Regions from separate parts of the Ruegeria sp. BHSA118 genome, predicted to be linked through region 1. Evidence: riboswitches for the same ligand, from Rfam matches in the RefSeq annotation. Region 1 holds a riboswitch; each other region holds the start of a gene.
What was found. Region 1 has a riboswitch for cobalamin ahead of AC2FNN_RS12380 (DUF4198 domain-containing protein). Riboswitches for the same ligand answer to the same signal wherever they lie in the genome.
Positions count from the first base shown of each region.

Region 2: another riboswitch for cobalamin. It lies ahead of AC2FNN_RS04325 (DUF1636 family protein); the one in region 1 lies ahead of AC2FNN_RS12380 (DUF4198 domain-containing protein).
Region 3: another riboswitch for cobalamin. It lies ahead of AC2FNN_RS12215 (DUF1636 family protein); the one in region 1 lies ahead of AC2FNN_RS12380 (DUF4198 domain-containing protein).
Region 4: another riboswitch for cobalamin. It lies ahead of AC2FNN_RS20200 (hypothetical protein); the one in region 1 lies ahead of AC2FNN_RS12380 (DUF4198 domain-containing protein).

Region 1 covers NZ_JBXWSM010000036.1:18,958-26,084, reverse strand. Annotated here, with positions in the region: gene AC2FNN_RS12410 (hypothetical protein) at 1-537, shown strand, start outside; gene AC2FNN_RS12405 (hypothetical protein) at 614-826, shown strand; gene AC2FNN_RS12400 (energy-coupling factor ABC transporter ATP-binding protein) at 931-1,581, opposite strand; gene cbiQ (cobalt ECF transporter T component CbiQ) at 1,578-2,357, opposite strand; gene AC2FNN_RS12390 (NikL family nickel/cobalt ECF transporter subunit) at 2,357-2,932, opposite strand; gene cbiM (cobalt transporter CbiM) at 2,929-3,540, opposite strand; gene AC2FNN_RS12380 (DUF4198 domain-containing protein) at 3,547-4,332, opposite strand; cobalamin riboswitch at 4,464-4,662, opposite strand; gene AC2FNN_RS12375 (ROK family transcriptional regulator) at 4,787-5,911, opposite strand; gene AC2FNN_RS12370 (sugar ABC transporter substrate-binding protein) at 6,164-7,127, shown strand, end outside.
Region 2 covers NZ_JBXWSM010000008.1:27,596-34,722, forward strand. Annotated here, with positions in the region: gene cobN (cobaltochelatase subunit CobN) at 1-958, opposite strand, end outside; gene cobW (cobalamin biosynthesis protein CobW) at 962-2,017, opposite strand; gene AC2FNN_RS04325 (DUF1636 family protein) at 2,019-2,390, opposite strand; cobalamin riboswitch at 2,483-2,689, opposite strand; gene AC2FNN_RS04330 (SLC13 family permease) at 2,917-4,773, opposite strand; tRNA gene AC2FNN_RS04335 (tRNA-Cys) at 5,401-5,474, opposite strand; gene AC2FNN_RS04340 (protein-L-isoaspartate O-methyltransferase family protein) at 5,700-6,353, shown strand; gene AC2FNN_RS04345 (TolC family outer membrane protein) at 6,448-7,127, shown strand, end outside.
Region 3 covers NZ_JBXWSM010000035.1:31,219-38,345, reverse strand. Annotated here, with positions in the region: gene AC2FNN_RS12230 (glucokinase) at 1-839, shown strand, start outside; gene AC2FNN_RS12225 (carbohydrate kinase family protein) at 870-1,796, shown strand; gene AC2FNN_RS12220 (D-lyxose/D-mannose family sugar isomerase) at 1,813-2,478, shown strand; cobalamin riboswitch at 2,578-2,774, shown strand; gene AC2FNN_RS12215 (DUF1636 family protein) at 2,873-3,229, shown strand; gene AC2FNN_RS12210 (ABC transporter ATP-binding protein) at 3,226-3,999, shown strand; gene AC2FNN_RS12205 (ABC transporter substrate-binding protein) at 4,016-4,966, shown strand; gene AC2FNN_RS12200 (FecCD family ABC transporter permease) at 4,968-5,978, shown strand; gene AC2FNN_RS12195 (inositol monophosphatase family protein) at 6,002-6,781, opposite strand; gene AC2FNN_RS12190 (GcvT family protein) at 7,048-7,127, opposite strand, start outside.
Region 4 covers NZ_JBXWSM010000101.1:4,303-11,429, forward strand. Annotated here, with positions in the region: gene AC2FNN_RS20170 (hypothetical protein) at 1-84, opposite strand, end outside; gene AC2FNN_RS20175 (class I SAM-dependent methyltransferase) at 255-1,103, shown strand; gene recR (recombination mediator RecR) at 1,163-1,756, opposite strand; gene AC2FNN_RS20185 (YbaB/EbfC family nucleoid-associated protein) at 1,818-2,171, opposite strand; gene AC2FNN_RS20190 (DNA polymerase III subunit gamma/tau) at 2,614-4,377, opposite strand; gene AC2FNN_RS20195 (protein-tyrosine phosphatase family protein) at 4,549-5,061, shown strand; gene AC2FNN_RS20200 (hypothetical protein) at 5,053-5,460, opposite strand; cobalamin riboswitch at 5,552-5,773, opposite strand; gene AC2FNN_RS20205 (alpha/beta hydrolase family protein) at 5,907-6,764, shown strand; partial or broken gene AC2FNN_RS20210 (ribosome small subunit-dependent GTPase A) at 6,804-7,127, opposite strand, start outside.

The DNA.
Region 1 (7,127 bases):
ATCCTGACACCTGTCAGGGTCCTGCCGACCGCCGGATCAGGCCTCGTGACCGACGGCATCTCGCAGCTGGCTTTGATCGGCCGGACACTCAGCCTGGCACCAACCGCGGTGCTGCATGCCGTGGCCACCGACCCCCTGTCGCTCAGCCGTCCGACGGCTGGTGGCGGGTTCGAGGTTATGGTTCGGGTCATCGACGCCGCCGCTCCGATCGCCGGAACCATCGCGGCGGCGGACTGGACAAGTTGGGAATGCGATGCCACTGCCTGTACCGAGGTCGACAGCAATGATGCGCGCTTTGCGCTCACGCCGCTGCTGAACGCCGCCGGGTGGCACCAGCCCGCTGATCCTGGCAATCCGACCAGTCTGTCGAACCCCGGAACCTGGGCAGAATGGCGCAATATCACCGGGCTTGTGCCGGGCGTCACACGGTTTGCGGATGAGCTGCATCTGCTTTATTCCGCCGAAATGCTCGTTACCTCGCCGGTCTTCAATCAACTGGACAATGTCTGGACAGGAAGCGAGTTCGCCACGCCATAGCACGGCTGTACGAAGCGCATGAAAGTGATTTGGCAATGCGCCCTTCATGGGGTTCAATGCATTCAGGAGGTCGGCCATGCGCAACCCCGAGCGTTTCGAAAAATTCTATTTCGCCAAAGTCGGCATGGGCGAAGCCTGTGGCTGTGCCGAGCGGATAATCGACGTGTTCGAATTCAACCGCAAAGGCGGTGCGCAATCCAAGCAACCTGTGAAACAGGTCAGACGCAGACGCGGATCCTTTCGGGCATGGGCGGTCAAATATGGGCTGATGAGCCGCAGGCGCACATAGCCAAGGCCTGACGACGCACTGGGCTTGCTGTCGGATTCATGGCCAGGCTCAGGCGGTGTGATTGCATTTCTGAAACCACCATGTCCGGTTGCCACGAGAACAGGTCAGACCGGCACCAGCTTCCCGTCGCGAAGATCCAGTTCATCGGGCGCCAGTTCCAAGCGGAACGCCGGCGAATGGCTGACAAGCAGAATCGCCTGTGGCAACGCGCGCAGGATTTCCAGCAGGCGCGCTTCGTTTTTCGTATCCAGCGCATTCGTCGGTTCGTCCAGCAACAGCACTTCGGGATCCATCGCCAGAACCGTCGCCAGTGTCACCAGCCGTTTTTCACCGCCTGACAACTTGTGTGTGATGCGGTTCTTCAGGTGTATCAGGTCCAGATCGCCCAGAACTTTGTCGACAATGCCAAGTGCTTCGTCACGGGTCCTGCCCAGATTGAGCGGCCCAAAGGCGATGTCTTCGGCGACGGTCGGGCAGAACAGCTGATCGTCCGCATCCTGAAATACAAGCCCCACCCGGCGGCGCACTTCGTGGAAATCGGCCTCTTCCACGCGTTTCTGACCAAAAACGGTGACGGTGCCAGAACTCGGGCGCTGCAACCCAAGCGTGATGCGCAGGAGCGTCGATTTTCCCGCACCGTTCGGACCCGTCAGAGACAGGCGCTGCCCGGCATTCAGGCTCAGGCTGGCCCCGTCCAGAACGGGTGGCTGGCCGGGGTAGGAAAAACAGATGTCTTCTAGCGCGATCAGTGTCATGCGAATTCCAGAATGATCAGACCCAGGCAGAGACCGCTGAAACCAGCCGCAAACACAATGTCCGCGCGGGTCAGGGCAAATTCCTGAAGCAACGGCATACGCCCGGAAAACCCCCGGCACTTCATCGCGGCCAGGATGCGTTCCGATCTTTCGATCGCGCGCACAAGCATCATGCCCACAAGGTAGCCAAAGCTGCGATATGTGTGCCAGTTTGTTGCTGGCCGAAAACCGCGCACCTTCATGGCCGCGCGCAAGCGCAGGTATTCTTCCCGCAACACCTCGATATACCGGATCGTGAACATCAGCAGGTAAACCAACTTTTCCGGGCACCGCAGACGATGCAAGGCGTGACCCAGAGTGACTGGCTCCATCGTGCCGACCAAAACCATCAGGGACAGGATCACGGCATTGGCGGTCAAAGCAATCTCGACCGCTTTCCAGAAACCCTGCCAGCTTGCGGGGAATCCCCAAAGCGTGAACATCGGGGCTCCGGGCATGGAAAAGGGCAGCAGGACCAGCATGAACAGGATGAACCCATCCATCATGGCCATTCGCTTCAACGTCTTTCGCCACGGCAGACGGGAAACTATCAGAAGCGAAAGCGACACTGTCAGCGCCACGCAAAGCGCGCCGAGGGATGACAGCGCCACGGTCACGACAGCAAAAGCAACCGCCATGACGATACGCATCCGGGGATCCAGCTGGCTGATCAGACCGTCCGGCCCGTCACCGGCTTCGGCCAGTGTTTTTTCTTGGTGCCCCAGAACGTGTGCCATCAGGACGCCAGCTTGCGGCGGGCCGCCATGTAAAAGCCCAGACCGAACAGACCAACGATGTAGCCGAGCCCGCCAAGGATGGTTTGCAGGTCATTCTGTTCGCGATAGGCCGCAATCTCGCGCCTGAGCGGGCGCAATTCATCACGCACGGCTTTAGCGATAACCTGCTGTTCTTCGACGCTGAGAGAAGCCGCCGAACCGCTGGCCGGTGTCAAAGCAGCCGAAGACGAGTTTCCGGTTTCTGCCACGGCAACACCCAGAACCCGCGCGACATCTTCGGCAGACATCGTGACTTCGGCCACATGCCCGGCGCCAAGGTCGGCAAAGAAGGTGTGCGCCACGGCCGAGGTCGGCGTGTAGACAAAGAAACCGTCCGCATCCGTGACCGATCGACCCAGCTCGGCCCCGTCCGGGCCGGTGACAATGACCTCGGTCCCGCTTGCCATATCACCGTTGGAAAAGCCGATCTCGCCCTCGATCACGTCTCCCGACTCGAAAACGCCGGCTATGACCTTGTGCGCCAGGGCAGGCACGGGCGCACAGCACACAGCCAGTATGACAACCAGATGCTTCATGTGGTTGCTCCTCTGAAAAACAACTCGGGCTTGACCTTGCGCGCCAACAAGACGGCGAACCCGGTCAAAATCGCCTCGATGGCCATGACTGGAATATGGGCGAAGAAAACAAGCTTGGCAGCGGGCAGGAACTCATCCCCCGACAGCGCCAGGGAAATCGCGACCATGCCGGTTGTCGCCGCAATTGCAAATGCGCCGCCGACACCACCCCAAATCGCACCATGCAAAGGTGTCCCGCGCGCGATCAGACGACCGAACAGCATTCCGGCCACCACCGCGGGCAGGGCGATATTGACGGTGTTGATCCCCAGCACCGTCAACCCGCCAAAGCCGAAAAAGACCGCCTGTAACAAAAGCCCGACGAACAAAGCCGGGAATGCGGCCCAACCAAGCAGCAGCCCGGCCATGCCGTTGAGGATCAAATGGACCGACGACGGACCAATGGGTACGTGGATCAACGATGCTACGAAGAAACTGGCTGACAGCACACCGGCAGTGGGGATGCGATCAAGATCCAGAGACCTGAGACCCATGGCGATCCCACCCGCGGCCGCTATGGCGCCGCCAACAACAACCGGGTTGGAAAGGGCTCCGTCGACGATGTGCATTCGGGGTTACTCCAGATCCCAGGCGCGAATCCAGATCACCGCATCCTGGCTGAGTTCTTTGCCCTCATGTTCGGTTGCGGGGCCGGAACCAAGTGCTGCGAAACCCCAGTAGCCGGCTTTTGGAACGCCGAACGAAAAATACCCGTTGTCGTCAGATATGGCGACCACCGCACCACCCGGCATAGGGGACACTTTCGGTGCAGAAGCGGCCGCGCTGTCCATGTCGGGTTCGGCGGCCATGTATTCGATCTCGATCTCGGCCCCCGCAACCGGCTGACCATCAGCCAGCACACGGCCCGTGAAGGTTGAACCCGCGATGATGTTGGTCGGCTTGTTCAGCGGGACAATCTCGGTCGGCAGACCCACGGGATTCATCCAGTCGGTCGGTAATTCGTTGCGGTTCAGGAAGGCTTTGGTGAGCTGTTGGATATAGATGTCTTCGGATTCTTCATAGTAAGGCTGAGGAACCGTCACCAGCACATAGTCACCCGACCGTTTGACCGGGACACTGCCTTTGAACGCCGCGCCCTCGTTTTGCCCGCCGGTGAACCGGATAGGTTCCAGCGTATCCAGCAAATCGGTCTTTTCACCGTTGTGGATCACATAGAATTCCTGCGGCTTTTCCAGATCCATGACATGGCCGTTTTCGAACGGATGCCAGAAAATCAGCTTGACCGGCACGTCACCCGGTTTCTCGATCATGGTGTCGGTGGTGTATTCCAAAAGGAAATGCGCATTTGCCATGGCAGGAAGTGCCATCACGGCAGCGGCTGCACTGAGCAGCGTTTTCATGAACAGTCGTCCTTGTCCCGTCGCGCCAATCCCGGCGCGAAATTCGTTTTGACCACAGGACATTCGACGCCAAATTACCCTTTCAGGCATCCTGGTCCGACGCACATCCCGTCGCCGATTAGGAGTGCCCGTTAGAGGGCACATGTCCGGCAGGTATCCTGACTTGCGGGTCAAAGCGTTGGACTGGCCTTCCCGGGCAAACCCCAGTGGCGTTTCAGCCCTGCTCGCCGCTTACAGTTGCGGGTGCAGTTGCGGAATTGGGCCTGAGCCCGCACCGCATTCCCTATTGATTCCAGAGCAAGCCCCGGAACCGGACATGCCGAGCGGCTTGCCAGACAACTCAGCCTTCGGTCAACGAAAATGTGCCGTGGCCGTCGAAAAAAAGCTGAATTCGGCAGTTCGGGCGGGTAAATCGACTTCGTGAAAAATCCAAGGCAGCAGGATGATTTCATGCCTAAGCTTCTGAAAGATACCTTTCCGACAACGGCAGGCTTGCCGCACCCAGTGAGCGTGCTTCCGGGCCCACGGTCCCTTCCAGCACCACGGGGCGCTCAAGACCGGTCAGGTTCAGCTTGGACAGTTTGTCTTCGACCATTTCAACCAAACTCGCCTTGATTTCCTGCGGCATCCAGCCGTCAATCTTCACGCATTCGAAATCTATCAGGCTACAGGATGAGACAATCGCATGGGCAATCCCGCTTGCCGTCCGTTTCAACCAGTTTTCCAGTTGAACTTTTGGCACATCCCAACGCCGGGTCGATTCCCAGATGGAATGCGACGTTACTCCTGCTGTGGTGATTGCACGCTCGAGAACATACAAGCTGGCCACGTCGATAAGCGGTCTGACACCGCCCGCACCATCCGGCACAGGCAGGGGGCCGATTGCCCCCGAGTTTCCACGCCCCGAAAAGATCGCACCATTGAGAACCACACCGCCGCCAATGAAAAACCCGATATAGAAGTACAAGAAATCCCTTGGCCCATCGGCCGGACCGAACACCAATTCCGCCCCACAAGCCGCCGTGGCGTCATTTTGCAGAAAAACCGGCATATCGAGGCGACGAGCCAGGTCGGCCTTCAGGTCTGATACGCGCCACGGGTCCATTTCTTCCTGAGGAACCTGAAGGGTCTGGGCCCAGTCCCACAGGTAGAACGGCATGGCAATTCCAAGACCCGCAATCCTGCCTTTGGCCTCGGACGACATGGATGACATCATTTTCCCCAGACTCTGTATGGAAAACTCCAGAGTGGCTTTCGGCGTTGGATAGTCATAGGTTCGCCGCTCGCGTTGCCGCACATTTCCGACAAAGTCAGTCAAAACCAGCTCGGTACTGCGGCGCCCAACCTTGAGCCCAAAGAAAAACGCACCACCCGGGTTGAGGCGCATGGGAACGGAAGGTTGCCCGACTTTCCCGCGGACCGGCTCGCCGCGCAAAAGCAATCCGTCCTTCTCAAGCAGCCGCATGATGACGGAAACGGTTTGTGCCGACAGTCCGGTCATGCGCGCAATCTCGGACTTAGCAAGGGCCTGATGACGCCGGACAAGCGACAACACCAGCCGTTCGTTCCGGGCCCGCATCCCGCTTTGATTGGTTCCGCGCACCTCTGACCCGTGCAGGCCAATCGAATTTTTCCGAGATGAATTTTCCGGCACGACCACCCCTTTCCAGCTGAAGAATGAGAAAGGCCGCCCGCCCTGTCAATAATAAATAAGAGTGAATTATTTATTGACTCAAATTTCGAATCTTGTGATTGTTTCTTATGGGATCAGGGTTTTTGCCTGATCGCCCTCGTGCCCTGTACGGCACAGGAAAAACTGGGAGGATAATCGATGAAACTTGCAAGACTTGCGGGTGCTGCTGCGCTCGGGGTTACTGCCATGGCTGGCAGTGCAATGGCGGAAGGCGAAACCGTTTGTCTGATCACCAAGACAGACACCAACCCGTTCTTTGTCAAAATGAAGGAAGGTGCGACAGCGAAGGCGGAAGAGCTGGGAATGACGCTCAAAGCCTTTGCGGGCAAAGTTGACGGTGACCATGAAACGCAGGTGCAAGCCATCGAGACCTGCATTCTGGACGGCGCCAAAGGCATTCTGCTGACGGCATCGGACACTTCATCCATCGTTCCGGCCGTAAAGCAGGCGCGGGATGCAGGTGTTCTGGTTATCGCCCTGGACACGCCGCTGGAACCCATTGACTCGGCCGACGCGACGTTTGCCACGGACAATTTCCTGGCCGGGCTGCTGATTGGACAATGGGCTAAAGCCACACTGGGCGACGCGGCCAACGACGCCAAAATCGCGACACTGGATCTTGCCGTCAGCCAGCCGACAGTGGATGTGCTGCGCAATCAGGGGTTCCTGCAAGGCTTTGGTGTCGATCTGGCGGACCCGAACGTGATCGGCGATGAAGATGACCCACGTCTTGTCGGAAGTGATGTAACCGCCGGCAACGAAGAAGGTGGTCGCCGCGCGATGGAAAACCTTCTGGCCAAGGATTCTACGATCAACGTTGTTCACACCATCAACGAACCTGCGGCAGCAGGCGCCTACGAGGCGCTGAAAGCCATCGGGCGCGAAAATGACGTGCTCATCGTTTCCGTGGACGGAGGCTGCCCGGGTGTCCAAAACGTTGCCGACGGTGTTATCGGCGCGACGTCGCAGCAATACCCGCTGTTGATGGCATCGCTGGGAGTTGAGGCCGTCAAGAAATGGGCGGACGAAGGCGTGAAGCCTGAAAACACGCCTGGCAAGGATTTCTTCGACACCGGCGTGGCGCTTGTAACGGACAAGCCTG
Region 2 (7,127 bases), on a different contig from region 1:
CGGGCAGTACCACATGCATGGCAAGATCGGCCGGGGACAAACCGCGTTCCGCCTCGGCCCAGGCATTGCGGCGCGAGGTGGCGAGAGCGACCTGAAACACCGGGACGTTTGCGGCGTCCAGAGGCGACGTTCCTGACGCGCCTTTTCCCGAAAACGAGGTGGCGTTGACAATGGCCGACGGGTTCAGTGCAACAACCTGTTCCCGCAACCAGTCGGCGGCCACAGGTGCCTTGAGAGACGGGGCAAACAGACCCACCGCCTGGAATCCACGGGCGCGCAGGCTGCGGATCAGGGCGGCGATCGGGGCGGTGTCTGCCGAGGTCAGGTAAGCGCGGTAGAAGGTGACGAGGATTCGTTTGGCCTTGCCTTCGAACGCGGTTTCCACCGGGATTACGCCGCGATCCGGACACCACGCGCCACATTCGGGCAAGGTCTTGGCGCCCATCACCGGACCGGCATAAAGCCCCGCCGCCAAAGCCATCTGCGCCAGCGCCGCCTGTGCCGCGACCTCGCCGCCGGTATCGCACAGATGCGCTAACCGCCGCAGGGTCGAGACCGGCAGGGTGGAATAGTCATCCAGCCGCGTATCCTCGCGCCCGTCGGCGGGCAGAACCGCCAGCGCGATGCCCCTGGCTTGTGCCAGCGCCAGAACCTGCTGCAACCCATAAGGCCAGTAGGGCACCCCGCCGATCAGCCGGATCAGAATGCCCTTGGCGCCTTGAAGCGTCTGTTCGACATAGGTATCGACCGACAGCGGGTGTTTCAGCGCCGTCAAATTCGCCAGCCGCAGGGTTGGCGTTCGCCCATCCGGTCCGCCACCACGATGCCAGCCCGCCGCGAAAGCGCCAAGGTCGCTGTCCGAGAAGGACAGCACCACCAGATCCGCCGGGCTCTGGCCCAGATCGGTCGGGGTCTCAGTTTCCTCGAGCCCGTGGCTTTCGCGAAAGACGACGTGCATGGCTTACTCGGCAGCCTCACGCACACCCACGAGGATTTCGCGGATTTCCGCCTCTTTGATATCGTCATGCTCGGCGATCACCACCAGGCGCGAGCGGCGATCCTCGCCGGGTTCCCACGGGCGGTCATACTGGTGACGCACGCGCGCGCCCACCGCCTGAACCAGCAGGCGCATGGGCTTGCCCTGAACGGCGGCATAGCCTTTGACGCGCAGGATGTTCAGTTCATTGGCCAGACGTTCGATATTTGCGACCAGTTGGGCCGGATCGGTCTGCTCGGGCAGCTCGACGATGATGCTTTCGAAATCGTCATGCTCGTGATCGTGATGGCCGTCGTGATGCGAGGGCCGGGCGTCCATGTCATCCTCGGCGGCGGCCTCCAAACCCAATACGACGCGCACGTCCACGGCACCTTCGGCCACTTCGACGACGGGCAGGGGGCGTGGCGCCTCGGCGGCGATGATCGCGCGCGCCTTGGCCACGCCTTCGGGGCCTGCCAGGTCGGGCTTGGTCAGCAGGATGATGTCGGCGCAGGATATCTGATCCTCGAACACTTCGGACAGGGGCGTTTCGTGATCGATCGAGTCATCGGCCATGCGCTGGGCATCCACCGCTTCGACATTGGGCGCGAAGCGACCGGCGGCCACCGCCTCGGCATCGGCCAAGGCGATCACGCCGTCCACGGTGATCTTCGAGCGGATGTCGGGCCAGTCGAACGCCTTGAGCAGCGGTTTCGGCAGGGCCAGACCGCTGGTTTCGATCAGGATATGATCCGGGCGCGGCTCCAGCGCCATCAGGGCCTCGATGGTGGGAATGAAATCATCTGCCACGGTGCAGCAGATGCAGCCATTGGCCAGTTCCATGATGTTTTCCGCCGGGCAATCAGGAATGGCACAGGATTTCAGGATGTCGCCATCGACGCCCACATCGCCGAACTCGTTGACCACGACAGCAAGGCGCTTGCCCTGTGGGTTCTGCATCAGGTGACGCACCAAAGTGGTCTTGCCCGAGCCCAGAAAGCCGGTGATCACTGTGACGGGGAGTTTTTCGAGGTTCGACATGTCAGGCTCCAATCGGGGGAATGCGCGAGGCACAGTTCTTGCGAAAATGTTCAGGGCGTTCGCGCCATTTCACCAAGCCATCTTCAGTGGCCAGATACTTGGTCGCGCCGTCGACGATGACGTCGACATGATCTGTTTCGTTCAGGTTTTCATAGACGAAGGTCCAGCGGCCCGGTCCGCGCAACACGATTGAACAGCCTTGATCACAGTTTGACAGGCATTCAACGGCTTTCAGGGTGACACCGTCGGGCAGGTCCGCCTGTTCCAGAGCCTTGTGCAACAAAGCGCCCGGGCGTTGCGCGTCATCTTCGACAGGCAGGCCGCGACGGCAGGTGGTACAGACCAGCAACTCGACTGGTGCGGTCTCGGTCATGTCTCTCATCCCCCCAAATCCTCTTCGCGGGGGACGGGGTTTCATGCGGGCCACGGATGGTCATGGACCCGACACCGGAACACCCCGCCCGGTTTCAACTTCGGTTGTTGGCAGGTCTCCCGGCTTGCGGATGCCAGAGGCGGGCCTCTGTCGGATGTCCCGCCTTCCCGGCTTTCGGGCCAGTGGCATTGGGCATCCTCTCCGTTCACGGTCGCGGGGGCGGCTGCGTTTGGCGGCAAGACCGTTGACGCATTCCCTTTTCATCGGCTGTCACCGACACCAACGAAAGGGACATGCGGCACCGCTGGCCTGCTTGTCAAGCGAGTCGCGCGCAACAATGATGCAGAGGCATGGAAAGCGACCTGTGGGCGTCGATGGGCGGCATGTTGTGCCGGGGTCCAGCCTGAGATGAGCCCAGCGACCAGCGATGACTCAGCAAGGGTCGTTCATTGTGATGAACGGGTGCCTCGACTGAACCTGTCCCGATGATGGGAAAAGACCGCCGAACACCTCGGATCCTCGTGCGCTAATAGATGACGTTGATCATGAGCAGCGAGACGACCAGAAACAGCGCCGTCATTATTCCGCCGGAGCGGACGAAATCCATCACCTTGTATCCGGCCGGACCCATGATCAACGCGTTTACCTGATGGGTTGGGATGATGAAGCTGTTCGAGGTCGATATCGCGACCGTCAGGGCAAAGACGGCCGGGTTTCCACCCGCCGCCACCGCAATCGATACCGCCAGCGGCACCAGCAGAACCGTCGCCCCCACATTGGACATGACCAAAGAAAAGGCCGTCGCCAGAATGGCGATGCCGGTTTGCAGCGACCAGAGCGGCCAACCGTCCAGAATTATCATGATCTGCTGCGCGATCCACGCGGCCGTGCCTGTGTTCTGCACGGCTTGTCCCAAAGGTATGAGGCAAGCGAGCAGGAATACGGTGTTCCACCCGACCGCGCGGTACGCCTCGTCCACGCTGAGCACACGGGTCAGCATCATGCCCACCGCGCCGGTAAGAAGACAGAGTGAAAGCCGGACATCCGTGAACAGGATCAAAGACAGCGAAATGGCGAAGAATGCCAGGGCCCAGCCGACTTTTTGCGGCCTCAGCTCGTCCTGGGGAAAGTCCGTTGTCACAACGACGAAATCCGGATCTCGTTTGATCCGCATCAGGTTGTCCCACCTGGTATGTGCCACAAGCATGTCGCCCGCCTGAAACTTTTCGAGCCCGATCTGAGTGGATTCGTGATCCTCGGTCTCGACATGGCTCAGCGTCTCTTCGCCGCGGTGAATGGCAAGCAGCGACATCCCGTAGGTCTTGCGAAACAAAAGCTCGCGGGGGCATTTGCCGATCAGCTTGCTGTCGGGCGTGACGACCACCTCGGCCACGCCTGCATTGGTTGGGGCGAACTCTTCGACGAAAATGTCCAATTCCGGAAGAACGGTCAGCCCGTATTTCTCGGCGAATTTCTCGACCTCCCAGCGGCGGCCTACGATGGCCAGCCGGCACGGAGCCGCAATTTCCGCTGTCAAAACCTGAACCATCGAGGTTTTACCGCGATAGAAGGTGGAAATGATGTACAGGTGGTTTTCGTGGTTGATGTCGGCCAGAATCTCGCCGACCAATGGGCTGTCCTCGGGCACCACGACTTCGAACACGTCGGCTTTGAGGCCGTAGACCCTTTGCAGGTATTCCTGTGTCCCTTGTCCGGTACCCGTATTGTCGGGCCCTTCAGCCTCGGGCAAAACCCAGCGTCCTAACAGCAGAAAGTAACCAATTCCGGTCAGAATCAGAACCGCACCGATCGGCGTGACCGAGAACAGGCCGAAGGGCTCCATTTTCTGAGAGGCCGGCAGACTGTCATTTGCCGTCAGGATCAGATCGTTCAGCAGGATAAGAGGAGACGACCCCACCATCGTCATTGTGCCGCCCAAAATGGCGCAAAATCCCATCGGCATCAGCAAGCGCGACAGCGGTATACCTGACCGCGAAGAAATTCGGCTGACAACCGGCAGGAACAGAGCAGCGGCGCCGACATTTTGCATGAACGAGGATATGACGCCAACGGTGCCGGAAATGATTGGTACAACCCTGCCTTCGGATTTGCCGCCGTATTTGAGGATGACGGCAGCTACCTTGTTCATGATCCCCGTCTTGTCCAGACCCGCCCCGACGATCATGACTGCAATGATCGAGATAACGGCATTGGATGCGAAGCCGTCGAACAGAAGAGTAACATCCGCCAGATTTCCCAGCCCGGGCGCGTAGCTGAGCAAACCTATGAGAACCAGAACCAATATGGCGGAAAGGTCGATCCTTATGATCTCGGAAACGAACAAGAAAACGGTGAAAGCCAGAAGGGTGCAAACGACCCCCATCTCGAAGGTAAAGGCAACGTGTTCCACAATACGTCCAGAACTTTTTCTTTGTTAGATTCCTAGTTCATCCTTTCCGACTTGTCATGAAGTTTCGTTTTTTGGAGGTGTTGAGACATAATGTTGCTCAATGGTTGCGGTGTGAGCAATGCTTTCGAGAACCCCGTTTGACGAACACGTCAGAAAGAAGGATTGGCCAAATTGCATGAGGAAGCCAGCACGTTTCGTGCGGGCGCGATGCCGTTCCAACCAAGTCGAAGCAGCACAGGTAAAGGCAGGTCAATTCCAGCCACGAACAACAGACAATCCGACAGCTTTGTTTGCAGCACCATTCTGCCGCTGCCTGAACCGCGCAAAGGACCGGCTTGGCCGTCCCTGATCGCAAACTGCCCACTAGAATGGTCTTCACCTAACCGGGCCGGACCAATAGTTCAGGTCAACAATTCTGATCGTTCCGAGGTGAAGATGCCAAGGAAGCGCGTCGGGGTGTTGCCTGAACGCAAGCTGGCGGCATATGCACAGAATGCTCGCAGTCGGATTGAACAGAACAAGATCGCAACACGAAAAATCCAATAGTTGGTTGGATATTGGACCTCGAGGAGAAAAAATACCGTAAGTCATTGGAGGTATTGGAGGCGAGTACCGGAATCGAACCGGTGTACACGGATTTGCAATCCGCTGCGTCACCACTCCGCCAACTCGCCTTTTCAAGTAAAATCAAATACTTGTCGTGGTGTGCGTGGGGTTTTAGCAGCTTTCCCAAGGGGCGTCCAGAGGATTGCGCGCATTTTTGACGACGAGATTGAAATTTGATGAAGCCCGTAAACACAAACGCACAGGCGCAGGGGGGTTGCGTCAACAGGGCCGTTGCTGGGCGGTTCAGGATGTGGCAAAAGCCGGTAAACTTTGGGAATGACTCGAGAGATCCTATGACAGATTTCGCAGCCCGGCGCCGCACTATGGTTGATACGCAAATCCGACCTTCGGATGTTACAAAGTTCCCGATCATTGAGGCGATGCTGAACGTCCCGCGCGAAAACTTCGTACCTGACGCACAGCGTGAGGCCGCCTATGCCGACAGTGTGATCGATCTGGGCAACGGGCGCTGTATGCTCGAGCCGAGAACCCTCGCTAAAATGCTGGATGCGCTCAACATTTCGAATGACGAGATGATCCTCGATATCGCTCCGGCGACGGGGTATTCCACTGCGGTTGCCGCGCGTATGGCCCAGTTGGTTGTTGGTGTGGAAAGCGACGACTCGCTGGCGTCCGAGGCGCAAAGCCTGTTGGCTGAGGCCGATGTGGACAATGCCATTATCCACGTCGGTCCTTTGGACCAGGGTGCGGCTGAGCACGGTCCTTACGATGCGATCATGGTGCAGGGCGGTGTTGAACGGGTTCCCGACGCTCTGTTGGATCAGCTCAAGGAACATGGCCGGATCGCCTGCCTGTTTGTGGAAGGCAATCTTGGAACCGTGCGGATCGGTCGAAAGACCGGAGGCCGGGTCAGCTGGCGGGATGCCTTCAACGCCAGTGCACCGATACTAGAGAGCTTTTCGACGAAGTGTGCATTTTCGCTATAGTCCGCCGATAGATTTTGCTGGCGCCTTGATTAGTTGAAAAGAAGACCGCAAACTGCCTTCAGGGCAGTGTAATTTCGTTTGAGAGGATTTCGGTATGCGTGGTTCAGCGACAGGCAAGCTGGTCAGGGCATTCGCGGTGACCGCAGGACTTGCCATCAGCGTTATGCCAGGGCGTCCGGCGTGGGCTGACAACATAACAGACGCCTTCATCGGCGCGTATAATACAAGCGGCTTGCTGGAGCAGAACCGGGCGCTTCTGCGCGCGGCTGATGAAGATGTGGCGATCGCGCTTGCCGCATTGCGGCCGATCATCAACTGGACCGTACAGGTCAGCCAGGATTATACCCGGTCTCGGACCAACAATGTGGTCACGACGACCGAGCCGTCCCGGTTTTTCACCGGCCTGGGGCTAACTCAGCTTCTGTATGATGGCGGCGCTTCGGTTCTGGGCAAGCAATCGGCGCAGGAGACGGTTCTGTCGACCAGGCAAACCCTGATCGACATTGAGCAACAGGTGCTTATCCGCGCTGCGAATGCTTACCTGGGCGTGCTGCTACAGGAAGAAACAGTCGCAATTCGCCAGAACAACGTGGATGTTTCGGCGGAAGAGCTTCGCGCATCGAACGATCGTTTTGAGGTTGGCGAAGTGACGCGCACGGACGTGGCGCTTTCCGAAGCGCAGCTGGCAAGCTCTCAAGCTGATCTGGCGGTCGCGCGTGGTGAATTGAGCATCGCGCAGGCTGAATATGTCAATGCGGTGGGCAAGGCGCCGGG
Region 3 (7,127 bases), on a different contig from region 1:
TCGGAACCAACCCACAGGCCGTCGTAGCAGCCGGAGCCGGACCTGTCAGGGACGGAACGATTCAGCTGACCAACGCGAACCTGGATCTTTCGGAAACAGAGTTGGCGAAAGCAACAGGAGCAGAGCGCACCTTTGTCATAAATGATTTCACCGCTGCGGCGTGGTCGGTGGCCGAGGTGACCCGGTCGGATGTTGCGGTCTTGCAGGGTCAGGCAACGCCGCCCGCAGGCACACGGTTGGTTGTAGGGCCCGGAACCGGGCTGGGCGTTGGTGCCTTGCTTTATTCCGAAGGCAGGTATCACACAGTTTCCGGCGAAGGCGGGCACGTGGGTCTGTATCCGCGCCATCGCGACGAAGTTGATATCTTTGAAGCGGCGCGCCGGATCGCACCGGGCTGTTTCTTTGGGGACAGCCTGGCGCTGGAAGCAGAAATGTTCCTGAGCGGAACCGGCCTGCCGATCCTGTATCAGGCGGTTGAATTGGCAGCCGGTCAGGCGCAGACTCAGGCGCGCTTTGCAAAGGACATTCTGAACGATGCCCGCAACGGCACCGATCTCATTGCCGAAAAAGCGGCGCAGATTTTTACCACCCATCTGGGTGCCTTGATGGGTGATCTGGCGGTCACCTTGATGCCGGAGGGAGGCGTTTTCCTCGTCGGCGGCGTTGCCGAGAAAAACCGCTGGCTATTCAGTGACAGTTTCAAGGATGCGTTCAACGGCGGCGGCCGCTTCAGCGACTTGCGCCGTTCCCTGAACCTTTACGTGTCTGAACAGGCAGAGTTCGGGATCATCGGCGCAAACAACTTTTGCAAGAACGCGCTGAGACAGCAACAAGACTAACCGAAATCTCTTACCTAAAAGGACCAAGATATGATCCTGTGCTGTGGTGAAGCGCTGATAGATATGATCTCGGAACCGACCGCGTCGGGCGCATTAGGTTTTGTGCCACATACTGGTGGTGCAGTTCTGAACACAGCCGTCGCGATGGGACGTCTGGATGTTCCAGTAGGGATGCTGACAGGTTTGTCATCGGACATGTTCGGACAGCAACTGATCGATGCGCTGAAAGCGAGCCATGTGGACACAACACATGTGATCATCTCGGACCGTCCCACCACGCTTGCCTTTGTGCAGCTTTCGGATGGGCACGCGACTTACAGCTTTGTTGATGAAAACACCGCGGGCCGGATGTTGCTGCCCGAAGACATGCCCGATCAGCTTCCTGCTGTCTCGGCCCTGTATCTCGGCGGAATCAGCCTTGCGTGTGAACCTTGCGCAGATGCATATGCCGCCCTTCTGGACCGCCACGGTTCCGACCGGGCGGTGATGCTGGACCCGAATATCCGCCCGGATTTCATCAAGGATCAAACCCGGTTTCGAACGCGTTTGAACCGCATGATCTCGCGTGCGGATATCGTCAAGGTTTCAGACGAGGACCTGGACTGGATCATTCCGGGTGCTGAATCCGAAGCCGCGAAAGCGTCCGTGCTGTTGCAGGCGGGTCCTTCCATTGTCATCGTCACGCGTGGCAGCGACGGGGCGCACGGTTACCTGGCGGATGGTTCCGAAGTCTCGGTTCCTGTGAAGCCCGTTGAAGTGGTCGATACGATCGGCGCAGGTGACACGTTCAACGCCGGTGTCCTGACCGAGCTCAGCCGCGCAGGGCATCTGACCAAGTCAGGTCTGCGCGGATTGACGGTTGAAAGCCTGCAAGCAGCCATGGAACTGGGCGCTGAAGTGGCGGCTGTGACCGTTTCCCGAGCTGGGGCGGAACCCCCCTGGGCGTACGAACTTTGATCTGCGGGATGGCATGATGAAACGATCCGAAATCAACCGTATCAAGACCCGGGCACAGGCGTTCATTCAGTCCTTCGGTACCGTGTTGCCACCCTTTGCGGATTGGTCGCCCGAGAAAATGCGCAGCCCACTGGCCGAAACGATCCGCAGCCGCGGGCTGGGATGGGACATTACCGATTACGCCCAGGGCCGTTTCGATGAACTTGGACTGTTTCTGTTCACTCTGCGCAATGGTGAGGCGAAGGATCTGAAATCCGGGCGCGGGATGCTCTATGCGGAAAAACTGTTGATCTCGAAAGAAAATCAGCTTTCTCCGATGCACCGGCATATCATCAAGGCAGAAGACATCATCAACCGGGGCGGCGGCGATCTCGTTCTGGAAATCCATGCGTCGGATCCAAACGGTGGCGTCGACCGCGACAACCCGGTGACCATCCCAAGCGATGCCTGCCCTGTAACCTTGCAACCCGGAGAGCACTTGCGGCTTAAGCCGGGGCAAAGCGTAACTCTGATGCCCGGCATCTGGCACGCTTTCTGGGCCGAGCACGGCGATTGCCTTATTGGCGAGGTATCGACCGTGAATGACGACCGTACGGACAATGTGTTTGAAAGGCCAATCCCACGGTTTTCAAAGGTCGAGGAAGATACCGAGCCGGATTTTCTTCTTGTATCAGACTATTGACACCGTTCGGTCCGGGCTGGCGCAGCAGGGTCGCTGGCTCAACCGTTGCAATTCCGTCCGCCATCCTTTCGCCTGCCGCTTGACAAGCCTGGCATAGCCGGACTAGCTGAGCAGGATGGTTCCGTAAGGGATGAAAATGGGAACACGGTGCGGCGCTGGAATGTGCCAAGTCCGTGACTGCCCCCGCAACTGTAAGCGGTGAGCGACGCCACTTCACCACTGACCCGTAAGGGTTGGGAAGGTCGGCCAAGCAACGACCCGCAAGTCAGGAGACCTGCCATCGCACTATGAACCAACCTGAGGCGGGGCGTCTCGGAAGGAGGCTTGATGGCGCGTTTGCGTAATATCCGGGTATGTGCCCTCTGTCTGCATCTGGCAAACGACGGAGACGGCAATGACCTGCTATTCTGATCACTACGTTCTGATCTGTTCAACATGTCAGGGGACGATGTCTGCCGAAGCCGCGCAAGACGCGCTGGATGCCCGGTTGCCTGATGGTTTTGAAACCCGAATGGTGGCCTGCATGGCAGGTTGTGAACGGGCCATGACCGTCGGATTTCAGGCCCCGGGCAAAGCGCAATACCTGTTTGGCGATATCACGACATCCCGCGACCTGTCTGCCCTGGTCGAATTCGCGATCCAGTTCGGCGACAGTGACGATGACTGGACCAGCGCCTCGGACCGCCCCCCTGCCCTTTTCGCAAAGACCTTATCGCGAATTCCCGCGTTGCCATCCGGGGGGTCATCATGAGTTTTCTGATTGCAGAGAATTTGGAATATTACGCGCTCAATGGCGACATCCTGTTGCAGGACGTGTCCTTTCGTCTGGAAGAAGGATCAATTCTGGCAATCGCCGGGCCGAACGGCGCCGGCAAGACCACTCTGCTGAAACTGCTGTGCGGGATTGAACGGATTGCGTTGGGCGATGTTTGGATAGAAGGACAAAGCCTTCGGACCCTGTCCGCTCGCCAACGCGCCCGCTCCATTGCTGTGGTCGGGCAGCAGGAAATGCCCGACGGGCGGATGCGCCTGCAAGACTACGTTGCTCTGGGGCAAATCCCGATTCAGGGCGAACGTTCGGTGGCTCAGCACAAAGCTGATCTTGAACGGGTGCTGACGACGACCGAACTGTCGCATTTTGCCAACAAAACGATGGGTCAACTGTCCGGCGGAGAACGTCAGCGCGCACATATCGCGCGCGCGCTGGCCCAGAACCCGTCCTTGCTGTTTCTGGACGAGCCAACCAACCATCTGGACCCCGATGCCAAGGGGCACATGCTGTCTCTGGTCGCTGATCTGGGGGTAACGGTCGTCATGATCGTCCATGATTTGGTCATGATCCCGGAATTCGCCACCCATGTGGCGTTGATGAAAGCCACGCGTCTGACGGGGTTCGGGCCTGTTGGCGAAGTTCTGACCCCAGACCGGGTACGTGAGACATTCGGCGTGGATTATCTGTGCTTTCAGCACGAAGGCCGCATGATCCCCGCACTGGACATCCGAAAACGGAAACTGTCATAATAACAGGAGCTTACATATGATGCAGAAACTCTGGCCGGTGGTTGTTTTCGCTGGCTTGACAGGTGGCGCGGCAGCGGAAGCCGTCACCGTGGACAATTGCGGCGAACCGCTGGTTTTTGACTCGGCACCGGAACGTCTGGTCGTGCATGATATGAACATGGCGGATATGGCCTTTGCGCTCGGCCTTCAGGACAAGATCGTGGGTCTTACCGGGATTACGGGCTGGTATAAAACCAGCCCTGACTTTGATGCTCAGCGCGGCGACATCCCAGAGCTTGCCCCCAAATACCCGACGATTGAAAACCTTGTGGCCGTCGAGCCCGATCTGTTTTTTGCCGGTTGGTACTATGGCATGAAACCCGGCGGAGATGTCACGCCCGACACGCTGGAACCCTTTGATATCAAAACCATGATCCTGACCGAAAGCTGCGTGCATCTGGACAAGGATCGCCCCGAGGCCAGTATGAACCTGTTGTTTGATGACGTTCTGCGCCTGGGCAGGGTCATGCAAGTCGAAGACAAGGCCGAGGCGCTGGTTGCCGGCTGGAAGGACAAGTTGTCCGCCATTCAAGCAAAAACAGCCGATCTGGAAAAGCCCCGCGTATTCCTGTTGGACGGACCGGCCGATGCTCCGTTTACCGCCGGCAAGTTCGCCATTCCCGATGCAATGATCGCAGCCGCGGGTGGTGAGAACGTGACGCATGATCTGGATACCAGCTGGGGCCGCACGTCATGGGAAGCTGTGGCAGCGGCTAACCCGGAGTTTCTGGTGTTGCTCGATTATCAGTCCGGCAACGGCGCAGAGGACACTTTCCAGTTCCTCAAGGATCACCCGGTGATGTCACAAACGGACGCGGTAAAGAACGAGCGGTGGATTGGCCTGCGTTACGAAGAACTGACGCCCGGTCCGGCAAATATCGAGGCGATCGAGAAGATGGCGAAGGCGATGCATCCGGAGACCAACTGATATGGTCCAATTGGGCCGTTTGATAGTGCTGGGGGCGGTTGTTCTGACCGCCCTTTTGCTGTTGTCGATCGTCTATGGGACCACCCCAATCCCCGTGCGCGAAGTTTTTACGGCCATCGGTCTCGGAACCGGTCTGATGGAAGGAGACATGTCGCCCTTGCACCGGATCGTCTTCGACCTTCGCCTGCCCCGCGCCCTGTTTGCCGCCGTGATTGGTGCGGGACTGGGCGTCGTTGGTGTCGTTCTGCAAACAACGACGCGAAACGATCTGGCCGATCCGTTTCTGTTCGGTCTGTCCTCGGGTGCTGCTGCCGGCGCCGTTCTGGTGATCACCGTCACAGGGGATGTCCTGGGAATCTGGACGTTGCCTTTGGCGGCGTTTTGCGGTGGTCTGATCGCCTCCGGCATAGTTCTGGCGCTGGTTCAGGGCTTGCGCACGAGCGCACCCGAAAAACTGATCCTGGCTGGCCTGGCGGTGTCCTTTCTGTTTTCCGCGATCACCAACTACCTGATTTTCTCTGGCGACAATCGCGCTGCTCATTCGGTGATATTCTGGATGCTTGGCGGTCTGGGACTGGCAAGATGGGAAACGTTCCCCCTTGTCCTGATCGGATTGGGCCTGATCCTGAGCTATTCACTTTACCGCAGCCGGTGGCTTGACGCGCTGCTGACCGGGGATTTCACAGCCTCGTCACTGGGTATTCCCGTTCAAGGTCTGCGCTTCAGCATGTTCTTCGTTGCCGCGTTGGCGACGGCCAGCTTCGTTTCCGTTGCTGGTGTCATCGGCTTTGTCGGGCTGATGGTGCCTCATATTGCACGCGGTATCGCCGGAACTCTGCACCGAAACCTGCTGATCGTCTCGGCGATCGTGGGTGCGATACTACTGACACTGTCCGATATCCTGTCACGCCTACTTCTGGCTCCGCAGGAATTGCCCGTCGGAATCGTCACAACGTCAATAGGATCACTTTTTGTCTTTTTGTATTTGTTCAAATCTGATCGCGGGAATTAGTTTCCGAAGGTTGGGCAACACTGTCATTTCTCAGCATTGATGAGGTCAAGCAGTTCAGCATGCAGTTCAGGGGTTGCGGCGGAAACGACCGCGCCATCTGAATCGAGGGTCAACGCATGCCCCTGCCAATCGGTCATCACTCCGCCAGCAGCCGTGACCAGAGGTGAGAGCGCCAGATAGTCATAAGGTTGCAGATCGTAATCCACCACAGCATCGACATGCCCCGAAGCAAGCAAGGCATGGGGATAACAATCATAGGCAAATCGGCGCGTCTGCCCTGCATTCATCAGCCGGCTGAACAGGTCAGGATGATCGCGATAAATCTTATCGCCTTCATTCACATACAAAACCGATTGATCCAGACGCGTGGTGCGCGACACCTTTATCGGTCGCCCGTTCAGGCTGGCGCCGTCACCAATCACACCCAAATAGGACTCATGCAAGGCCGGCATTCCGACCAGCCCCAACCGAGGGCGCCCATCCACAAGGTGCGCCAAAAGGAACCCGAACAAAGGATGGCCGGACAAAAACGAACGGGTTCCGTCAATCGGGTCAATCACCCACATATGACGCCCGTCGCCTGCTTCTTGCCCGTGCTCTTCGCCAAAAATGCCGTGCCCGGGAAAATGCTGGTTCAGGTAGGTGCGTACTTCTGCCTCAACTGCCTTGTCGGCCTGCGTCACCGGGCTTTCATCCTGTTTGAATTCAATGCCCAATGATCCCCGAAAAAACCGCATCGCGGACTCCGAGGCAATATCAGCAATCTTCATCGCGTGCTCAGTCAACGCATCTGGGGTTACCATTTCCGGTCCTTTCGGCTGAAGTCATCCAGTCTCCGACGGATGAAAGGTTGTTGGCCCTGAAAGCTGAATGAGAAGTCATGCAGTTCAGTATTCAGATGGGCATGAGGTGTGACAATACTGAAACTTTATCAATGGCTTATGGATCGAAATTCGTCAGATTCGACGAACATTCGGACACTCGGGGCGGATTTGCCCTGTTTGCATGCTTTCCCCATGTATTCCGATCGCTGTGCGTGTGTCGGTTGATCAGCTCTTGCACCCTCGGGTCAGGTTTTCACCCGGCTCATCTGAGGGTCGTAAAGCGGTTGCAGCGTCACTTCGCACGGAACCCTCTGAGTGGCGACAT
Region 4 (7,127 bases), on a different contig from region 1:
GACGAAGCCTTTGTCTACGAGTTCCTGCGACAGGGCGGCGGTTGCGGTGAAGGCGGCGAAGGTAAAGGCGAGAAGGCGGGTCAAGTTAAGCACTCCCAACTAAAAAATGCGGTTGGCTGTATCTAACTGTAACTCGGTTTCAGGCAAACAGTATTCTCTGAAACCTAGTCCAGATGCTTCAGCAGTTTCAAAGTACGACAGTATTGCGCGGCAACTATGCTACAGTGCTTGCGTTCAAGAATGTGAGAAACGCTATGACTGCCAACAAAGCGCAGGCGGATTACTGGAGTTCAGCTCCGGGGCTTCAGTGGATCAGGTTCGAAGAAGAACTGGACGCTGTTTTTGAAGCGGTGGACCAAGAACTCATCCGGCGAGCGGGTGATATCCATGATGCAGATGTGCTTGATGTCGGTTGCGGAACCGGCGCTACGAGCCGTGCTTTTGCGAAAAAGCTGCCCCCAAATGGAACACTGACGGCGTTGGATATTTCCAAGCCGCTGTTGGAGCACGCTCAAGAGAAAGCTGGAAAACTTCCTGTAAAACCAAAGTATTTTTTGATGGACGCGCAACAAGGTGCGATCCCAAGCGCGCCATTCGATCTTGTGATTTCGCGCTTTGGCGTCATGTTCTTTTCCGATCCGAACGCTGCGTTTGCCAATATACGAAAGCACATGCGGGCACAGGGGCGTTTGATTGCAGCGGCTTGGGCTCCAATGGCAATAAACCCTTGGTTCGATGCTCCATGCAAAGCGGCAGTTTCACGTTTGGGCCCACCTGATCATGCTGATCCCAACGCACCGGGACCTCTGGGTTTTCAGGATATCGGTTACGTTGTCGATGTGTTGAAAAAAGCAGGGTTCAAAAATGTGACAGGAGAGGTTTCGGCGATCACACTAAAACATCAAGGACCGCTCAAGAAAGTTGCTGACTTGGCTTCCAACATAGGACCCGCAGCGCGAATTCTAAAAAAGTATTGCGGAACGGATGCGGATGTTGCGGCAATACAAGAAGCAGTTATGAAAAAATTCAGGGTATTCGAGAAGCCGGAGGGCGTGGGTATTCCCGCAAAGTTAAACTTTTTTGAAGCAGTTAACCCTGGATAAGCTTACAAAAGACAGCCAGGAGACATACACGTACAGCTGGTGTATCGCTCTGCGTCAGGCTACAATTCCTTACGCGCCCTGAGCGCCGCCGTGATAGTTCCGTCATCCAGATAATCCAACTCGCCCCCAATTGGCACGCCTTGCGCCAGTGAGGTCAGGCGCACCTGACCTTCCAACTGGTCCGCGATGTAATGGGCGGTGGTCTGACCGTCGACGGTGGCGTTCAGCGCCAGGATGACTTCGGAAATCCCTTCGGCCACAACCCGGTCCTTGAGGCGGGGAATGCGCAACTCGTCCGGGCCAACGCCATCCAGCGCCGACAACGTACCGCCCAGAACGTGATAACGGCCTTTGAACACTCCGGCACGCTCCATCGCCCAGAGGTCGGCCACGTCTTCGACCACGCACAGCTCGCCGGTTGCGCGGGCCTCATCGTTGCAGATGTCACAGATGTCGGTGGTGCCCACATTGCCGCAGTTCAGGCATTCGCGGGCGGTCACGGCGACTTGCTGCATGGCATCAGACAGGGGCGTCAGCAGCAGGGCGCGTTTTCGGATCAGGTGCAGAACCGCGCGGCGGGCCGAGCGGGGGCCGAGGCCCGGCAGTTTGGCCATCAGGTCGATCAGATTGTCGATGTCGCTGTTCGAACTCATGGCCAATCCTGTCTTGCGCCGGAGGGAGCCTCCGGCGGGAGTATTTTAGAAAAGATGAAGCTCAGAACGGCAGCTTGATGTCTGCGGGCAAGCCCATGCTTTCGGTCAGCTTGGCCATTTCTGCCTGCGAACGTTCGGTTGCCTTGGTCTGCGCATCCTTGATGGCGGCCAGGATCAGGTCTTCGACCACTTCCTTGTCATCGCCGTTGAAGATGGACGGGTCGATATCCAGACCTTTGAGTTCACCCTTGGCTGTCGCCGTTGCCTTGACCAGGCCTGCACCAGATTCGCCGACAACCATCATGTTGTTCAGCTCTTCCTGCATCTCGGTCATCTTGGTTTGCAGGTCCTGCGCGGATTTCATCATCTTGGCCATGTCACCCAAACCGCCAAGCCCGCCTAGTCCTTTCAGCATAGTATTCTCCTGTGTCTCCGTTTGCGCTCTAGATACGGGCAGCAGCCACATGGCACAAGGGTTCTCCCGCCGGTCGGAGGCTCATCTGTTCCGACCGGCATGTTGATCAGCGCAGGCGTCAGCGGGAACGTGCTGCCCATCCGCGGCGCCATATTTGCCAGCAGGCCCGACAAGCGCAGATCGCCCTTGGCGCGCGTATGGACTGCAACCGAGACTGATTGAATGGGGCACAGAAAATCCGGGGCGGGGTTCGAATGGCCAGGGAGCACCCGGACCAGAATTATCACGGGCCACCTTCCGCTGGCCGATGTCGCAACAAACGATCTGAGACATGCAGGCAGAGGTGATATGCGCACAAGTCCGTGCCATACATCAAGGGAGGATGTGTTCGATCGAAACTTCGATCTGTTTCGTTTGAACCAGGGGGTGACGGGCGGCGGGGTCAGTCTTCCTCGAACGGGTCCCACTCGTCTTCCACCTCGGGAAGCGCTTCGGTCTCGACCTTGGCGGCGCGTTGTTCCGGCGTTTCGATCCTGGTGATTCTCGCCTTTGGGAATTGCGCCAGTACAGCCTGAACCAAAGGGTGTTGTTCGGCCTCGGATTTCAGTGTCAGCTCGGCCTCGTCCCTGACTTCTGCAATTGTGGGGGCTTCTCCGTCCGAGACGATCGAGACAGCCCACCGATTTCCTGTCCAGCGTTGCAAGGCAGTGCCCAGTCGTGGCGCCAGATCCGCCGGTGCCTGGGCGGCGGGTGTGAATTCGATTCGTCCGGGTTGATAGGAGACGAGGCGCACGCCGTTTTCTACCTCGACCAACAACTTCACGTCGCGATTGGTCCGGATCAGTTCCACCACGTGGTCGAAGGTCGGGTAACGGGCAAGGGCCGTCTGGGCATCCTGCGCCAGGGCTGCAACCGGTGCGCCACCGGAACCACGAGGGGACGGCGCATAGGCAGGTGGATGGGCCGCGCCAGCCGGCGCCGGACCGGCGCCCGGTCGGGATATCGAAACGCCGCCATTGGGCCCGCTCGGCGGCGGTGGCGGGGTATCTTGCAACCGTTTGATCAGCTCTTCGGGGCTGGGCAAATCCGCCACATGGGTCAGGCGAATAACGGCCATTTCAGCGGCCATCATGGCGTTGGGAGCAGCCGAGACTTCCTCGAGCGCCTTCAGCAGCATTTGCCACATCCGGGTGAGAACCCGCATTGGCAGAGCCTCGGCCATGTGTTGGCCCCGGGTCCGTTCGTCCGGAGAAACCGTCGGATCCTGCGCCGCGTCAGGCGTGATCTTCACGACGGACACCCAATGCGTGATCTCGGCCAGATCGCGCAGCACCGCCAGCGGGTCCGCGCCTTCGGCATATTGGCCGCTCAACTCGGTAAGTGCTCCGGCGGCATCGCCGCGCAGGATCATATCCATAAGGTCCAGAACCCGGCCACGGTCTGCCAGTCCAAGCATTGCACGGACCTGATCGGCGGTCGTCTCGCCAGCCCCGTGCGAAATCGCCTGATCCAGCAACGAGGTCGCATCCCGGGCCGATCCTTCCGCTGCTCGGGTGATCAGCGCCAGCGCGTCTTCGGCGATCTGGGCGTTTTCCGCCTCGGCGACCTTGCGCAGCAGGCCAATCATGTCTTCGGGTTCGATCCGGCGCAGGTCGAAGCGCTGGCAGCGGGACAGCACAGTGACAGGCACTTTGCGGATTTCCGTGGTTGCGAAGATGAACTTCACATGCGCGGGCGGTTCTTCCAGCGTCTTGAGCAGCGCGTTGAACGCGCTGGTCGAGAGCATATGAACCTCGTCGATGATATAAATCTTGTAACGCGCGCTGGCGGCGCGATAGCGGACACTGTCAATGATCTCGCGGATATCATTGACGCCCGTACGGCTTGCGGCGTCCATCTCCATCACGTCGACGTGGCGGCCTTCCATGATGGCCACACAATGTTCGCACTGACCGCAGGGTTCGGTTGTGGGGCCACCGGTTCCGTCGGGTCCGATGCAGTTCATGCCCTTGGCGATGATCCTTGCGGTCGTGGTTTTGCCGGTGCCGCGAATGCCGGTCATGATGAAGGCCTGCGCGATCCGGTCGGCCGCGAACGCGTTTTTCAGGGTGCGCACCATGGCATCCTGACCCACCAGATCGGCAAAGGTTTCCGGGCGATATTTGCGGGCGAGAACCTGATAGGCGGGGCGGGAGCTGTCTGTCATGTCTTCTCGTTGGGATTCGGTGCTTGGGCACAGCGTAGTGGCCACCGCTGCCCGCGTCCACAGCGTGGCGCGATGATTTTTGATTTAGAAACGAGTCGCTTTCGCACTAAACTGCATCAGCGGATTTAATGACTCATTTTTGTAAAGAGTTCTTTGGGGAGGACAGGATTCATGTCGCAGTTGGTTATCTACGCCCTGCAAGTCGGTGGCGGAACGCTGGCACTGACCTCGATGCCCGGACGCGGCGGAGATTATTCCATCGATTTGGATACGATCGCAGCCTGGCAGCCGGGGCTTGTTGTTTCGATGACGACGGACGTCGAAATGCTTCAGGACGGGGCGCAGGAATTTGGCAGCGATATTCAAAGCCGCGCCAGCCGATGGGTTCACCTGCCGATCGAAGATTTCGGCGCGCCGACAAAGGCGATTGATGACGCGTGGCCGTCCGTCAGCGCCGCGGCCCGACACGCGCTGTCAGGAGGAGGCCGCGTATTGGTGCACTGCCGTGGGGGATGTGGCAGGTCAGGTATGGTTGTCCTGCGGCTGATGGTTGAATGCGGTGAGCGCGCGGACACAGCGCTGCAACGATTGCGGGCGGTGCGTCCCTGCGCCGTCGAAACGGATGCGCAACTGGCCTGGGCCTCGCAGCGTGCCCAGGCACCGGTCAGTCTGGACTCAGATTGAAATCTGCGCGGGCGGGCAAACAGGTTTTCGAGGCCGGATCGTGGAAACTTCGATCATCGCGCAAGGTGGGGTTTTCACGACGCCCGATGGCATCGCACTGATCGTGTTTCCGAAGATCAGGTCGGCGTAGCCGTTCAGCGGCTCAATTGCGGCTTCGGGCTGCGTCCCGCAAAAGACACGAATACTGTCTGATTGCGCGCGGAAAACTGCGTGACATCCTTCGGTGCAATGTGACAGCTCACTGCTGCCATCAATCTCGAAATCGTCACTTGTGGCCGAGGTCGCCTGGGCCATGGCTTCGGATATCGAGCGCGCCAGCCGCGCCAAAGCGGGGCAGGTTTTACCCGTCCGCTGACATACTGTTGCACTGAATTCATGTGTTTTTGTCTTCCAGATCATCCTGCGCCCTCCGCGCTTGGTGGACAGGATATTGGGGGCAGGTGGGACAGCGTGATGCCGTCAGGACCTGCCCGGACACCCCGCCCGAGTTTCGGTTTCGTTTCCGATGGCAGGTCTCCTGACTTGCGGGTCATGGCTTTGCCGACCTTCCCAGCCTTCAGGGCCAGTGGCGTTTCGGCATCGCTTACCGCTTACAGTTGCGGGGGCAGTCGCGGAATTGGTTGTTGCCTGCATGACCAGACATTACCGCACCGTGTTCCCTTTTCATCCCGACCCCTTGTGGAGGCCGGAAACCATCACACAACCGCTAGCGTTTGAGCGCGCATCGAGTCAAGCCGATCTTTTGACCGGACGCTTGGTCATGCTGGATACGATGTCGGTTCGTGCATAGTGTCGAGGGTGTTGAGGTTCGGAAACCGGATTTACCAAGCGCAAAGCCAGAGATCATGTTGGACACAGAGCAAACGGTATTGACCGAGGAGTTTCGCTTTCCGTCCGGGCAGAAAACACTGTCTGCCCGGTTGTACAGCCCGCAGACTTCGCCAGAAATCGTCGTCGTGCTGAACAGTGCAACGGGTGTGCCGCGCGATTATTACCGTCATTTCGCACGATGGCTTGCTGCCGAGCAGGGTATGGCCTGCCTGACCTATGACTATCGCGATTACGGGCATTCCTTGACCGGCCGTCTGAAAGATTCGCGTGCGACCATGGCGGATTGGGCCTTGATCGACATGCCCGCGGCACGGGCGGAAATGCGCAGACGGTTTCCCGATTCGCAGCATTGGACCATCGGCCATTCGATCGGCGCGATGCTGGGACCTGTGCAGCCGGATATCGATCGGATTGACCGGATGATCTGTGTGTGTTCGGGGCTGGTAACCCTGGGCGACCACCCGTGGCCCTATCGTGGTTTGGCAGGGTTGTTCTGGTATGGTTATGCCCCGCTTTTAGCCCGAGCCCTTGGCTACCTTCCCGGAAAGGCGATCGGGTTTGGCTCGGATCTGCCGGCATCGGTCTATTGGCAGTGGCGCAAATGGTGTACGGCGCCTTTGAATTATGTGCTTGAAATCGGGCATGAGTTACCTGCGGCGCAGTGGAAGGATTCTGGAACGCCCGTGGATTTGTTCACCTTCGTGGACGACCAGATGGTGCCGCCGGAAGCGGTTTGGCGGCTTGCGGATCTTTACGGCCCCGATGCCAACCGCCACCTGCTGAGCCCCGCCGATTTCGAGTTGCCTGAGGTTGGTCATATCGGAGCATTTGCCCGTCGCAATGCAGCGGTTTGGCCGCGACTGATCGCGTGATCAGACGCGGCGCAGGACGGGCCGGGCACCGACCAGCCATCACCGGTTGCAAAGTTTCTTTTCCTTCATGACGCCACGGACCATCTTGCCGAACGCTTTGTCCCGCGCCCGGGACTGCGCGACGGTTTCAGAGTTGCGCTGATCTTCGCGCCGCAGCTTGCGCCACCGGTCCAATCGAGCCGGATCAAGCGTGCCGTGGCTGATTGCCTTTTGCACGGCACATCCGGGCTCGGAGTTGTGCTGGCAATCCGGAAAACGGCAGTCCCGGCTCAACTCGGCAAGGTCCGAGAAAACGTCGTCGATCCCGTCCTGAGCGTCCAGCAGGCGCAATGCACGCATTCCGGGTGTATCGATCAACCAGCC